DNA from 4 places in the Staphylococcus agnetis genome. Region 2 is predicted to be linked to each of the others. Evidence: predicted binding sites of a transcription regulator. Region 2 holds the regulator's gene; each other region holds the start of a gene.
What was found. The regulator Rex, encoded in region 2, represses fermentation and respiration genes when NADH is low (regulators of the CRP and FNR family bind a similar motif). The targets are predictions, from matches to a motif close to TTGTGAAATATTTCACAA.
Positions count from the first base shown of each region.

Region 1: arcA (arginine deiminase) is a predicted target of Rex. The motif match lies at 1,127-1,144, and genes of this name have one in related genera.
Region 3: GJE18_RS06805 (L-lactate dehydrogenase) is a predicted target of Rex. The motif match lies at 1,334-1,351, and genes of this name have one in related genera.
Region 4: GJE18_RS09790 (nitrate/nitrite transporter) is a predicted target of Rex. The motif match lies at 1,872-1,889, and genes of this name have one in related genera.

Region 1 covers NZ_CP045927.1:2,285,367-2,288,687, forward strand. The annotation lists gene GJE18_RS11435 (MFS transporter) at 1-163, opposite strand, end outside; gene GJE18_RS11440 (arginine repressor) at 503-961, shown strand; gene arcA (arginine deiminase) at 1,204-2,436, shown strand; gene argF (ornithine carbamoyltransferase) at 2,459-3,321, shown strand, end outside.
Region 2 covers NZ_CP045927.1:1,602,278-1,605,598, reverse strand. The annotation lists gene abc-f (ribosomal protection-like ABC-F family protein) at 1-819, opposite strand, end outside; gene GJE18_RS08185 (redox-sensing transcriptional repressor Rex) at 1,095-1,730, shown strand; gene GJE18_RS08180 (YeeE/YedE family protein) at 1,913-2,998, shown strand; gene GJE18_RS08175 (sulfurtransferase TusA family protein) at 3,021-3,248, shown strand.
Region 3 covers NZ_CP045927.1:1,377,240-1,380,560, reverse strand. The annotation lists gene GJE18_RS06815 (hypothetical protein) at 1-311, shown strand, start outside; gene GJE18_RS06810 (alpha/beta fold hydrolase) at 447-1,268, shown strand; gene GJE18_RS06805 (L-lactate dehydrogenase) at 1,397-2,350, shown strand; gene GJE18_RS06800 (transcriptional regulator, SarA/Rot family) at 2,493-2,903, shown strand; gene mnmM (tRNA 5-(aminomethyl)-2-thiouridylate-methyltransferase MnmM) at 3,001-3,321, opposite strand, start outside.
Region 4 covers NZ_CP045927.1:1,911,883-1,915,203, reverse strand. The annotation lists gene nreA (nitrate respiration regulation accessory nitrate sensor NreA) at 1-25, shown strand, start outside; gene GJE18_RS09800 (sensor histidine kinase) at 25-1,107, shown strand; gene nreC (nitrate respiration regulation response regulator NreC) at 1,085-1,735, shown strand; gene GJE18_RS09790 (nitrate/nitrite transporter) at 2,001-3,161, shown strand; gene GJE18_RS09785 (M20/M25/M40 family metallo-hydrolase) at 3,310-3,321, opposite strand, start outside.

The DNA.
Region 1 (3,321 bases), 680 kb from region 2:
ACGTTAAAATACGCATCACAGGCCCTATAAATGCGACGCTCAAAGCATACACACTGACAAGCAACCCTGCTGTAGATATCTGGATATGCATATCACCTGCGATTTGCGACAATAATCCAATGACAACATATTCAGACATGCCTATCGCAAAGGTGCCTAACATAAAAAAGAAAATGGTTATTTTAGTTGATTGATGCCTCACAATACTCCTCCAAACGCATTTCATATTGTCATACGCATGGTATGTTACCGAAAATCTCGTAAAAATGAAAGAGACGTGCTTAACCCTAGACGACTTCATTTAACCTTAAACCGTGTCAAACCTTTGTTGTCACAACTTCGTAAAAATCCTTATGACCAAAGACTTTAGCACAGATTTTTAACATTTTTACACTAAAAATGAATACTAATATTTTTGATTTAATTTGAAGAACTGGTTAATAATATTTATTGATAGTTGATGTAAAAAGCTGTTGAAGGGCTATTTTAGGAGGTGCTAAAAATGAAACGCGAAGAAAGACAAAAATTTATCGAGATCATCGTACAACATAACTGTATAACATCGAAGCAAGATGTGATCGATATTATAGAAGCACGATTTGGCATTCATTTTAGCCTAACGACCATTGCGAACGATTTCTTACAGTTAAATATACATAAAGTCCCTTCTCAACATCACCCCTCACACTATCAACTGATATCCAATGACAAACCAAAATATCATCATATCTTAAAACGGTTGTATCAAGATGACATTCAACGTATCTCAGTTATTAACCAGTGTATTTTAATTCAATCCTCTCCAGGATTTGGTCAAACGATTAATTTTTATATCGATGCATTACAACTGAATGCCATCATCGGTACAGTAAGCGGTAATGATACGACAATGATTATGACACGCTCAAATGATGCAGCGCGACATGTCGTTACAGAACTCTTTCCAGACCATACGCTTTAGCATGATTATGCATCATATTGTATCAACGACAAATTACGACGAAACCTATACGTGAATATACACACAATATCCATCACATATCGCATAACACCGCGTGTGTCATGCAAGAAAATAAATTTTTTTGTATAGACCTATCTTTAAAACAAGAAATATTCCTCTCTTCATTTGTGAAATAAATCACGATGTAAGCGTTTTATAACCTTTATAGTGAAGACATCATCACATAAAGGAGGAAAATTAAAATGAAACGCACGATTAATGTTAATAGTGAAATCGGCCGTTTAAAAACCGTTTTACTTAAACGACCTGGTAAAGAATTAGAAAATCTTGTTCCTGATTATTTAGACGGCTTACTTTTTGATGACATTCCTTATTTAAAAGTCGCCCAACGCGAACATGACTACTTTGCAGAAGTTTTAAAAAACGAAGGTGTAGAAGTGTTATACCTTGAAAAATTAACTGCAGAAAGTTTAACAGAACCTCAAGTACGCGAACAATTTATCGATGAGATTTTAGCAGAATCACGTAAAACCGTTCTAGGCCACGAAGCAGAAATCAAAGCGCTGTTTTCAAAATTAGATAATCAAAGCTTAGTCGATAAAATAATGGCTGGCGTTCGAAAAGAAGAAATCAATTTAAAAACAACACATCTCGTTGAATATATGGATGACAAATATCCGTTTTATCTTGACCCAATGCCGAACCTTTATTTCACGCGTGATCCTCAAGCGTCCGTCGGTAACGGGGTTACAATTAATCGCATGTATTGGCGCGCACGTCGCCGTGAATCAATATTCATGCAATATATCTTGAACCATCACCCTGACTTTAAAGACAGTGACATTCCAGTTTGGGTGGACCGAGATAGTCCGTTCAATATTGAAGGTGGCGATGAACTCGTCTTATCTAAAGAAGTGCTTGCGATTGGAATTTCAGAACGCACATCAGCACAAGCAATCGAACGTTTGGCACGTAGCATCTTTAGCAATCCTGTATCAACATTTAAGAAAATCATTGCGATTGAAATCCCTACAAGTCGTACGTTTATGCATTTAGATACGGTATTTACAATGATAGATTACGATAAGTTCACTATGCATGCTGCCATACTGAAATCTGAAGGTCATATGAATATCTTTACGATTGAACCATGTGTCGGCGATGACAACATTAAAATCACCCATTCTAACCAGTTGAAACAAACTTTAGAAGACGCGTTAAACCTCGATAATATCGAATTCATTCCTACGGGTAATGGCGATACTATCGACGGACCACGTGAACAATGGAATGATGGATCAAACACACTATGTATCCGCCCGGGTGTGGTAGTGACATATGACAGAAACTATGTCTCTAACACGTTATTACGTGAAAAAGGCTTAAAAGTCATCGAAATCCCTGGAGGTGAACTTGTACGCGGTCGTGGAGGCCCACGTTGTATGAGTCAACCTTTATATCGTGAAGACATTTAAAAGACATTGAGGAGGAAAACGCATGATGGAATTACAAAAACCAGTTACTTTAAAAGGACGTTCATTTTTAAAAGAAAACGATTTTACGAAAACAGAATTTGAAGCATTAATTGATTTCGCAATTACATTAAAGTCTTACAAACAAGATGGTATCAAACATCGTTATTTAGACGGTAAAAATATTGCATTACTCTTTGAAAAAACGTCAACACGTACACGTGCCGCATTCACAGTGGCATCTATAGATCTCGGAGCACACCCTGAATTTTTAGGCAAAAATGACATTCAATTGGGTAAAAAAGAATCGGTAGAAGATACCGCAAAAGTACTCGGACGTATGTTTGATGGCATAGAATTCCGAGGTTTCTCTCAAGACGTTGTTGAGCAACTCGCTGAACATTCAGGTGTACCGGTGTGGAACGGTTTGACAGATATTTGGCATCCGACTCAAATGCTTGCGGACTATATGACCGTTAAAGAAAATTTCGGTCACTTAAAAGGCATTAACCTCACATACATTGGTGATGGCCGTAACAATATGGCACACTCACTTATGGTCGCAGGTGCCATGCTCGGCGTAAATGTGCGTATATGTACGCCTAAAGCCCTCTTCCCGAACGAAACGTATGTTGATATGGCTAAAGCACGTGGTGTGCGTGATGGTGGCTCTGTCGTCGTTACAGATGATATAGACGAAGCAGTTAAAGGTGCGCACGTGATTTACACAGACGTATGGGTCTCCATGGGTGAAGAAAGTGAATTCGAAACACGTATCAATTTATTAAAAGATTATCAAGTTAATTCGTCTTTAATGCAAAAAACAGGTCGCGATGACACCATTTTCTTGCACTGTCTACCAGCATTCCATGATACAAATACGATGTA
Region 2 (3,321 bases):
GATTTCAGCTTGTTGACGTTCATATTCCGCCATGCGTTTTTCATAATATGCATCACGTAATTGGATATATTTCGCATAGTTCCCTTTATAAAGTTTCACCTCACCAAGTGCAACATCATAAACTTGTGTAACAATCTTATCTAAAAAGAAGCGGTCATGTGAAATGATGACAATTGCGCCGTTAAAATATTTCAAATAATCTTCTAACCACTCTGTAGTTTCCATATCTAAATGGTTGGTCGGTTCATCTAATAGAAGAAGATCAGGTTCGCTGAGTAACATTTGTGCAAGTGACAAACGCGTTTTTTGGCCGCCACTAAAGTCGTTTATGGGGCGATAATAATCGTCTTCTGAAAATTTCAACCCATTTAAAACCGTTTTAATTTTACTTTCATATTGATAGCCTTCCATGCGTTCGAACTGGTTAGATAACGTTTCGTAACGATTAAGGTGCTCTTGGTAAGCTTGACTTTCATAGTCTTCCGCGTGTGTACTCAACCAATCTGTTTCTAATTGCATCTTTTGTGCAATTGCCTCAATTTCTTTAAAAGGTTTTGCCATTTCATCAAAAACAGTATTATTCGTATTTAATGTCATCTGTTGTGTTAAATAACCAATCTTTAAACCCTTAATTTTAGAGATATGTCCGCTATCGTAATCATCGACATCAGCAATGATTTTCATCAATGTCGATTTTCCGGCACCGTTACGCCCAACGATGCCAATGTGTTCACCCGTTTGGATTTCAAAATTGACATGACTAAAAATCTCTTCACCGTCAAATGATTTCGAGAGCTGACTTAATTGCATTAGTATCATGTTAAAGCTCCTTTCATTCTTCATTATTGTACAACAAAGTGGAAGGGGTTCAAATAGATTATGTTCCTTTAAAAGCGGTTTTAAGTTATAATGAAAATGAATAAAAGTAGGTGAAATTTTTAACAAAACAATATTAAGTCATAATGTATTTGCAGTTATTTATACAAAATAAAGTAGATAAATCTTTTTATTATAAAATATTTTTAAAGTTGTTATAGCTCATATAACTTTGAGTGTGCGACCTGAAATGGTATGCAAAAGATGGAGGAACGAAAATGACTAAAGAATTAAATAAAATTCCACGTGCGACGCTGAAACGTTTACCGTTATATTATCGTTTTGTAAATAGTCTCAAATCTAAAGGGGCTTCACGTGTCAACTCTAAAGAAATTAGTGAGGGTCTTGGTATAGACTCCGCCACGATTAGACGTGATTTTTCGTACTTTGGTGAACTTGGAAAAAAAGGCTATGGTTACAATATCGACAGTTTATTAGAATTTTTTAAATCAGAGCTAAGTGATGCTGATTTAATTAAAATAGGTGTTGTTGGTGTTGGTCATTTAGGTAAAGCTTTAATTTCTTTCAACTTCCCGATACATGATGATATGTTTATTACTGAAGCATTTGATATAGATCCTGAAATCGTGGGTACTAAAATTGGGGATGTCACAGTGAAATCTATGGATGAAATGAAAAAAGTCATTCAAGATCAAGCCTTAGAAGTAATTATTATTGCGACACCTATCAAAGTTGCACAAAGTGTTACTGATAAAGTTGTAGACGCAGGTGTGAAAGGTATTTTAAATTTTACTCCATCACCTGTTCAAGTACCTAATGATGTGCAAGTGCATCAAATCGATTTAGGTGTCGAACTACAATCCTTGTTATTTTTTATGAAAAATTATGGGTAAATGTAAATAAGCACCATCACATCATGGTGCCGATTGCATTTCAACAGCAATGATCTATGAATATGAAATTGGAGATCGAAGCGTCTGTCGCTTTGATCTTTTTTATTTTGATTCAACCCCTTGATAAAAAATGTGTATTTGCTATAATTCTTATCATAATAATCGGGATAGGAGAGGTATGTATGATTTGGACTATAGTAAGTGGTCTTATAGTAGGGGTACTACTTGGATTTGTAATGCAACGTACACGTTTTTGCCTTACTGGAGGGTTTAGAGATATGTACGTTCAGAAAAATAATAAGATGTTTTATGCATTGCTCATTGCCATAGCGATTCAAGCAATAGGCATTTATATTCTCAACGTAATGGGTGTTATCACAATAGCAAATGAAACGTTTCCAATTATAGGCACAGTAATTGGCTCTTTTATATTTGGTGTCGGTATTATTTTAGCGGGTGGATGTGCTACAGGGACATATTACCGTGCAGGTGAAGGGTTAATAGGTAGTTGGATTGCACTTGTGATGTATGGTTTATTTGCAGCTATTACAAAAAATGGTCTTTTAGCACCACTCATGAATGCGCTCAATAGTAAAACGGTTGCTAATGCAGATATGGCTCAATCTACAGGTATTCCAAACTGGATTTTCTTAATCATATTAGTCACTGTTACGTTGTTTTTCGTGATTAAAACATTAAGAAAACCAAAACCCAAAATTGCGGTGCCACAGCTAAAACAAAAATATTCAGGATTGCGTCATATTTTATTTGAAAAACGGTTCCATCCTTTTATTGCTGCTATTGCAGTTGGTCTAATTGCACTCTTTGCATGGCCGATGTCAGAATCAACAGGTCGTCAAGGTGGGTTAGGCATCACAACGCCATCTTCCAATATAGTGATGTTTTTAACTACAGGTGATATTTCAGTAGTTGACTGGGGTGTATTTTTAGTTATTGGCATCTTTTTTGGCTCTTATATTGCAGCTAGAGGTTCAAAAGAATTTGCGTGGCGTTTACCCGATAAAAAAACGATACGTAATAGCGCTATAGGCGGAATGTGCATGGGCTTTGGTGCAGCAGTAGCAGGTGGCTGTTCTATTGGTAATGGATTAGTAGCAACTGCAGCTCTATCATGGCAAGGTTGGATTGGACTGGCATTTATGATTTTTGGAACTTGGTTCATGAGTTATTTTATGTTTGTGCGCCCTATGAAAGTGGCACAACAACGTCAATCTATCCAATCGAAAACAGTCAGTGTATCACAATAGATAAATTGTAGGAGGAATTAAAATGGTACATGAATTAGGAACAGTAGGAATGGTATGTCCATTTCCATTGATTGAAGCGCAAAAGAAAATGCAAGAATTACCGTTGGGGGATGAATTGAAAATCGATTTTGATTGTACACAGGCAACAGAAGCAATTCCTAATTGGGCTGCTGAAAACGGTTATCCTGTGACAAACTATGAGCAAGTAGGAGATGCTTCTTGGACGATTACGGTTCAAAAAGCCAAGTGATTTTGAGACACCGATTAAATCCTATATGAGATGGGATTTAATCGGTTTTTTCATAAAAATTGATAAAGTTTCA
Region 3 (3,321 bases), 230 kb from region 2:
ACACATTAGGAACTGAGCTAGATACGTTTTTTCAATATTTCATATTTGAACTTATATTATTAACACTCGTTGGATTAGCGATAGTCTTGATTACAAAAAAATTATGGATGGCCATAGCTATAATTGTTGCATTAAATCTTGTTGATACCGCAATAGTAGGGAACTTCAATGCGACGCAAGGACAAGGCACTTTAATAGGACAATTTTTCTTAATGATAGTTGCTAAATTCTTCCCTACATTTTATGAGGTATTATTAGTTGTGTTAATTTCGCGTATTCCATTTTTAAGACGCAAATTTAAGTTGGCATAAAATTGAATGAATCATGGTCACGTACGTTTAAGGTCAATCATAGACTTGAACGTACGTTTTGTATTTGATGGCGCATTTTGGCAAGAATTGATAAGATGAAAATAAAGATTTCTGAAACAGGAAGGAACAAATCGTATGTGGAAATGGGAAACAGAAAATGAAGCAAAAGGTGTCGTCGTTATAATACATAATATGCTAGAACATACTGGACGCTACGCTTATGTAATCACGCATTTACGTCGTAATGGATATCATGTCATTATGGGTGATTTGCCTGGACAAGGACAAAGTTCTCGCACAAAAAAAGGGCAAATTGAACATTTTGATGTGTACCAAGAACGTGTGCTAGAATGGGTCCAAATTGCTGAAGAATATCATTTGCCAACTTTTATTATTGGAGTAGGATTGGGCGGTCTTATAGCGGTCAATGTACTAGAAAAATTTGAATTGCATTTAGAGGGGCTTGTCTTACTTTCTCCATTATTTGCATTTCATCAAACCAATCAAACGAGAAAACATATGGTAACGTCACATATTGGTGATGTGTCTAAAAGCGCTAAATTTGAGTTAGGATTTAATATTGAAACTTTAACGACTAATCCAGAAGTTCAAGAAGAAACAGCTAAAGATGCCTTAATGCTCAAAAAAGTGAGCTACCATTGGTATAAACAAGTCGTTCAGGCGATGAAAAAAACACTAGACCATTTGAATCAGCTACCCAAAATGCCTCTATGTGTAATGTATGGTACGCATGATACGTTGTCGGATGTAACCGTTACACAACAGGTAATACGTCAATGTATGTGTGATGAAATGTACTACAAAGCATGGCCTGAGATGGTACATGAAATCCATAATGAACCAGAGCGTGAAGCTGTGATGCGTTATGTATTAAGTTTTTTAAATAATCGGGTATATGCTGCGGGTTTTGTTGTTGAAGATCAAGAAACGTTATAAGTGACATGCTTATGACAATCATATGTAAAATATTGCATGCAAATAGAATTCGTGGTAAATTAATAATGTGAAAAATATCACATAAAACATAATTGATTAAAGGACTTCGTAGATAGGAGCGTGTCAGTATGTCAAAAAAAGGTAACAAAGTTGTTTTAGTAGGTAATGGTGCAGTAGGTGCTAGTTACGCATTTACTATGGTAAGTCAAGGTGTGGCAGATGAATTGCTCATCATTGATATTAATGAAGATAAAGTACGTGGTGACGTACTTGATTTAAACCATGGTGCACCTTATGCAATGTCTCCAGTAAAAGTAAAAGCAGGTAAATATGAGGATTGTGGCGATGCAGATTTAATCGTAATTTGTGCAGGGGCACCTCAAAAAGTTGGAGAAACGCGTCTTGATTTAGTTGAAAAAAATGCAAAGATATATAAAGGTATTATTACTTCTATTATGGACAGTGGTTTTGATGGTATCTTCTTAATTGCAGCGAACCCTGTAGATATTTTAACGTATGTAACTTTAAAATATTCTGGTTTACCTAAACATAAAGTTATTGGTTCAGGTACGATTTTAGATACAGCACGTTTCAAACATCTTTTAAGTGAGGCATTTGATGTAGCACCTTCAAGTGTACATGCTAATATTATTGGTGAACATGGTGACTCTGAAGTACCGGTATGGTCTAGTGCAACAATTGCAGGCGTATCATTATATGATGAATTGAAAAAAGATCCAGAAAAAAGTCATCTCATTGAAGACATTTATGTTCAAACACGTGATGCTGCGTATGACATTATTAAAGCAAAAGGTGCGACATATTATGGTGTTGCAATGGGATTAATGCATATTTCTAAAGCGATTTTACGCAATCAAAATGTTGTTTTAACTGTTTCAAGTTATCTTGAAGGTGAATACGGTCATGAAGGCGTATATACAGGTGTACCTACACTAATCAATGGTGAAGGTGCTGTGAAAATTATTGAAACACCTTTAAATGATGATGAAAAAGAAAAATTCGCGAAATCGTGTAAAGTGTTAAAAGACATGCAAGATTCTATTGAATATTTATTCGAATAATGCTTTAGTGAATATTAAATAATAAGGACATAAGTTCATAGTTTGATGAATTCATATGATTAAGCTTTTCATGATTAGGGTACACATATCATAATGAATAATGTATCAATTATAAAGGATAATCTATAATGGAGGCTTAATCATGGTAAAAAAATCAAAATATGATGTAAGTGATATCGTTCTTTTGGATAATCTACAAAAGCAAGTTGAAGCTATCTTTGATGAAATTGATAAGCAATTTGATTTATCAAAAGAAGAATTTCTGATTCTACTCACATTGTGGGATAAAGGTTCAATGACGCTCAAAGACATGGACAAATACGTTAAAGTAAAAGCTTATAAACGAACAAGAACGTTTAACAATTTAGTAGAAAAGAAATGGATTGTTAAAGAACGCCCTTCAGATGATGAACGCACTGTGATTATCCACTTTAATGAGAACAAAGCACAAAATAAACAAGAATTAATTGATTTTACATGTTCTGCCATTGAAAAACGACAAGACAATTTAACAAATCAACTTCATTCCATAATAAATGGATGCGAATTATAACCCGTAGTATGCGGAAACGGAAAATACGTATCTCATAGTAAAGAATTCGCATGAGTTTGTGTTAACTTAAAAGAATTAACGGAAGTGAGACCTAATCTCACTTCCGTTTTTCTATACCTATAATGTAAGGTGGATGATTTTGTTGATTGATAAATTCATATTTAATAACGTGTGCGATGGTTTGATCTAATTGTTCAAAGTAAGCATTTAACTGCTTGCTTTCTTCAAAACCTTCAGGATGTCCTGGGTAGATGGCGAAAACAATGATGCCCTCTGGACGCAACTGTTTGAATATGCTTTCAAATGCGTTAATAGTAGTTGTTGCATGTGTAACGATGGTTTTATCTCCTTTAGGTAAATAGCCTAAATTGAATAACGCTGCGCTAACTTTATGTTGATGGGATGTCTCCATATGCTC
Region 4 (3,321 bases), 310 kb from region 2:
AAGTGAAGACAGGGTGATATTATAATGAAGTCTAAAACGAAACCGTATGTTTTAAATGATTTATTGTTATCACATTATGAAAATACCACTGAAATGATTCTATTTATTGATCATGCTGGGGATGTTATTTTCATGAACAATGCTGCCAAACGGGTGCTCTCGGATGATAATCATTTACATGCGATGACATCTAATACAATATGTGGACGTTGTGAAGGGTATACAACAGAACATGCATTAAAAACATGCTATAATTGCTTTCTTGAAACACAAGAAATGGGTAACTCAACCTTTCAAGTATTTATGAAAACACGCGACAACAAAGTAGAACCTTTTACGGCAATGTATCAAACCATTGATACTGAACAAGACATTAAAGTATTTACACTCCAAAATGTGACGCAACAGCTTGAGCGCCATGAAAAACTACATCAGCGTCATATGATTCAAAAAACGATTGCAGCGCAAGAGAATGAACGTAAGCGTATTTCAAGAGAACTTCATGATGGTGTCGTTCAAGAACTGATCAACGTCAATGTAGAAATGCGACTACTTAAATACCAACAAAATATGGAAAGTATGATTAAACAATCGCATAATATTGAAGGGTTAATGGCGAAGTTAATCGATGACATACGGAATTTATCTTCAGAATTAAGACCGTCATCATTAGATGATCTTGGTTTAGATGCCGCATTTAAGACATACTTTAAACAGCTTGAAAACAATTACGGCTTGATGGTGAATTACCACTTCGATATGCCGCCGCAACGCTTTGATAGTGAGATTGAAACGGTTGTATACCGTGTCGTCCAAGAAGCGGTATTTAATGCTATGAAATATGCGGATGTAGATGTTGTAGATGTCAATGTTCGAAAAGATAAAAATCGGTTATTTGCTGAAGTTTCAGATCAAGGGACTGGTTTCGATCCGAAAGGCCATCCAAAAGGTTCAGGATTAGGACTATATGGAATGAATGAACGTGCTGAACTCGTTAACGGCAAATTAGACATTAAAACAGAAAAAGGGAAAGGTACTCTCGTCACTTTAGAGGTGCCTCTTGAACAAATTGGGGGCGTTGAGCTTGAAAATCGTAATCGCAGATGATCACGCAGTCGTACGTACGGGCTTTTCAATGATTTTAAACTTTCAAGAAGATATGGAAGTTGTAGGAACAGCTGCAGATGGTGTAGAAGCCTATCAAATGGTCATGAAATACGAACCTGATGTTTTAATTATGGATTTAAGCATGCCACCTGGAGAATCGGGTTTAATTGCGACGAGTAAAATCTTAGATAGTTTTCCTAAAACGAAGATTTTGATTTTAACGATGTATGATGATGAGGAATATTTATTCCACGTGTTACGTAGTGGGGCGAGTGGCTATATTTTAAAGAATGCACCGGATGAGCAACTGTTACTTGCAATACGGACAGTTTATAAAGGTGAAACATTTATCGACCCTAAAATGACGACGTCGCTCGTTAAAGAATTTGTCCATTCATCTGATGATGCCTCATACTCCAATGATCCATTTAAAGTATTATCTAAACGAGAACTTGAAATTTTACCACTTATCGCAAAAGGATACGGTAATAAAGACATTGCTGAAAAACTATTTGTTTCCGTAAAGACTGTTGAAGCTCATAAAACACGCATTATGGATAAATTAAACTTAAAGTCTAAACCCGAACTCGTGGAATATGCATTAAAGAAAAAGTTATTAGATTTTTAAATTAAACGTTGGAAGTCTTAGTTAAGATTTCTAGCGTTTTTTTACTTTCTGATTTTTATTAATTCGACGTTAAATCACATGTGAAAATGCTAACTTTTTTAGGGGAAGCACCGATATGTGTATAGGGGAAGTCCTTATGTTATTAATTTCACAAGCACGTTACACTATGTATGAATTAGTTAACACGTATTAAAATGAGAGACAATGGAAAAAGGTCTATACGTTTTGGTACACTGTGAAATTTAAAGAAAAAGGGTGAAAGAGAATGAATAAGTCAAAAGGCGGTCTTCAGCTCGGTTTACAAACACTGAGTCTTGTAGCTGGGTTCATGGCGTGGAGCATTATTGCACCACTGATGCCATTTATTTCTCAAGATATTAAAATCTCAAGTGGACAGTTATCTATCATCTTAGCGATTCCTGTCATTTTAGGTTCAGTCCTTCGTGTACCATTTGGATATTTAACAAACATTGTTGGTGCAAAATGGGTATTTTTTACGAGCTTTATTGTATTACTGATACCTGTTTTCTTACTTAGCCAAGCGACGTCTCCTGGTGCATTAATGTTTGCAGGCTTCTTTTTAGGAGTGGGAGGCGCAATTTTCTCTGTAGGTGTAACATCCATTCCAAAATATTTTTCTAAAGACAAAGTCGGTTTAGCAAACGGGATTTATGGAATGGGGAACTTAGGTACAGCAGTCTCTGCGTTCTTAGCACCACCTATCGCAGGTGCGATTGGTTGGCAATCTACTATTAAATTGTATCTTATCGTAATGGCTGTATTTGCGATGATTATGTTCTTCTTAGGTGATGGAAAAGAACCAAAAGTGAAAGTCCCACTTGTTGAGCAATCACGCAAATTGATGGCCAACTACAAATTGTATTATTTAAGCTTCTGGTATTTCATCACATTTGGTGCATTCGTTGCATTTGGTTTATTTTTACCTAACTACTTAGTGACACATTTTGGTATTGATAAAGTAGATGCAGGAATTAGAACAGGTGTATTTATTGCACTCGCAACGTTCTTACGTCCAGTTGGTGGTATGTTAGGAGATAAATTTAACGCAGTGACAATGTTAAAGATTTTCTTCACTATTATGATTGTAGGATCATTCTTGTTAGGTGTTTCTCAAAATATCTTCTTCTTTACACTTGGCTGTTTAACAGTCAGTGTATGTGCAGGTATTGGAAATGGACTCATCTTCAAGCTTGTGCCACATTACTTTACAACAGAAGCGGGTGTGGCCAACGGTATCGTCTCCATGATGGGTGGCCTTGGTGGTTTCTTCCCACCACTTGTGATTTCAGCAGTGACAGCTATGACGGGTACAAGTCATTTGGCATTTATATTATTAAGTGTTTTCGGTATTATCGCATTACTGACAATGATGAATTTATCAAAACGTGAAAAAAACGTCGCATAAATAAAGTAGCGCGCTAGAGTAGCATTCAATGCCTCTAGCGCGTTTTTGATTTTAAAAGCTTTTCCACATTTATGATTAAATGAAAGTAAAACGTGATCTAAAAATGCGCGGTGATAATCGTTAACGCTTTTCGTTGACTAATGTAACCTCACGCAAGAAA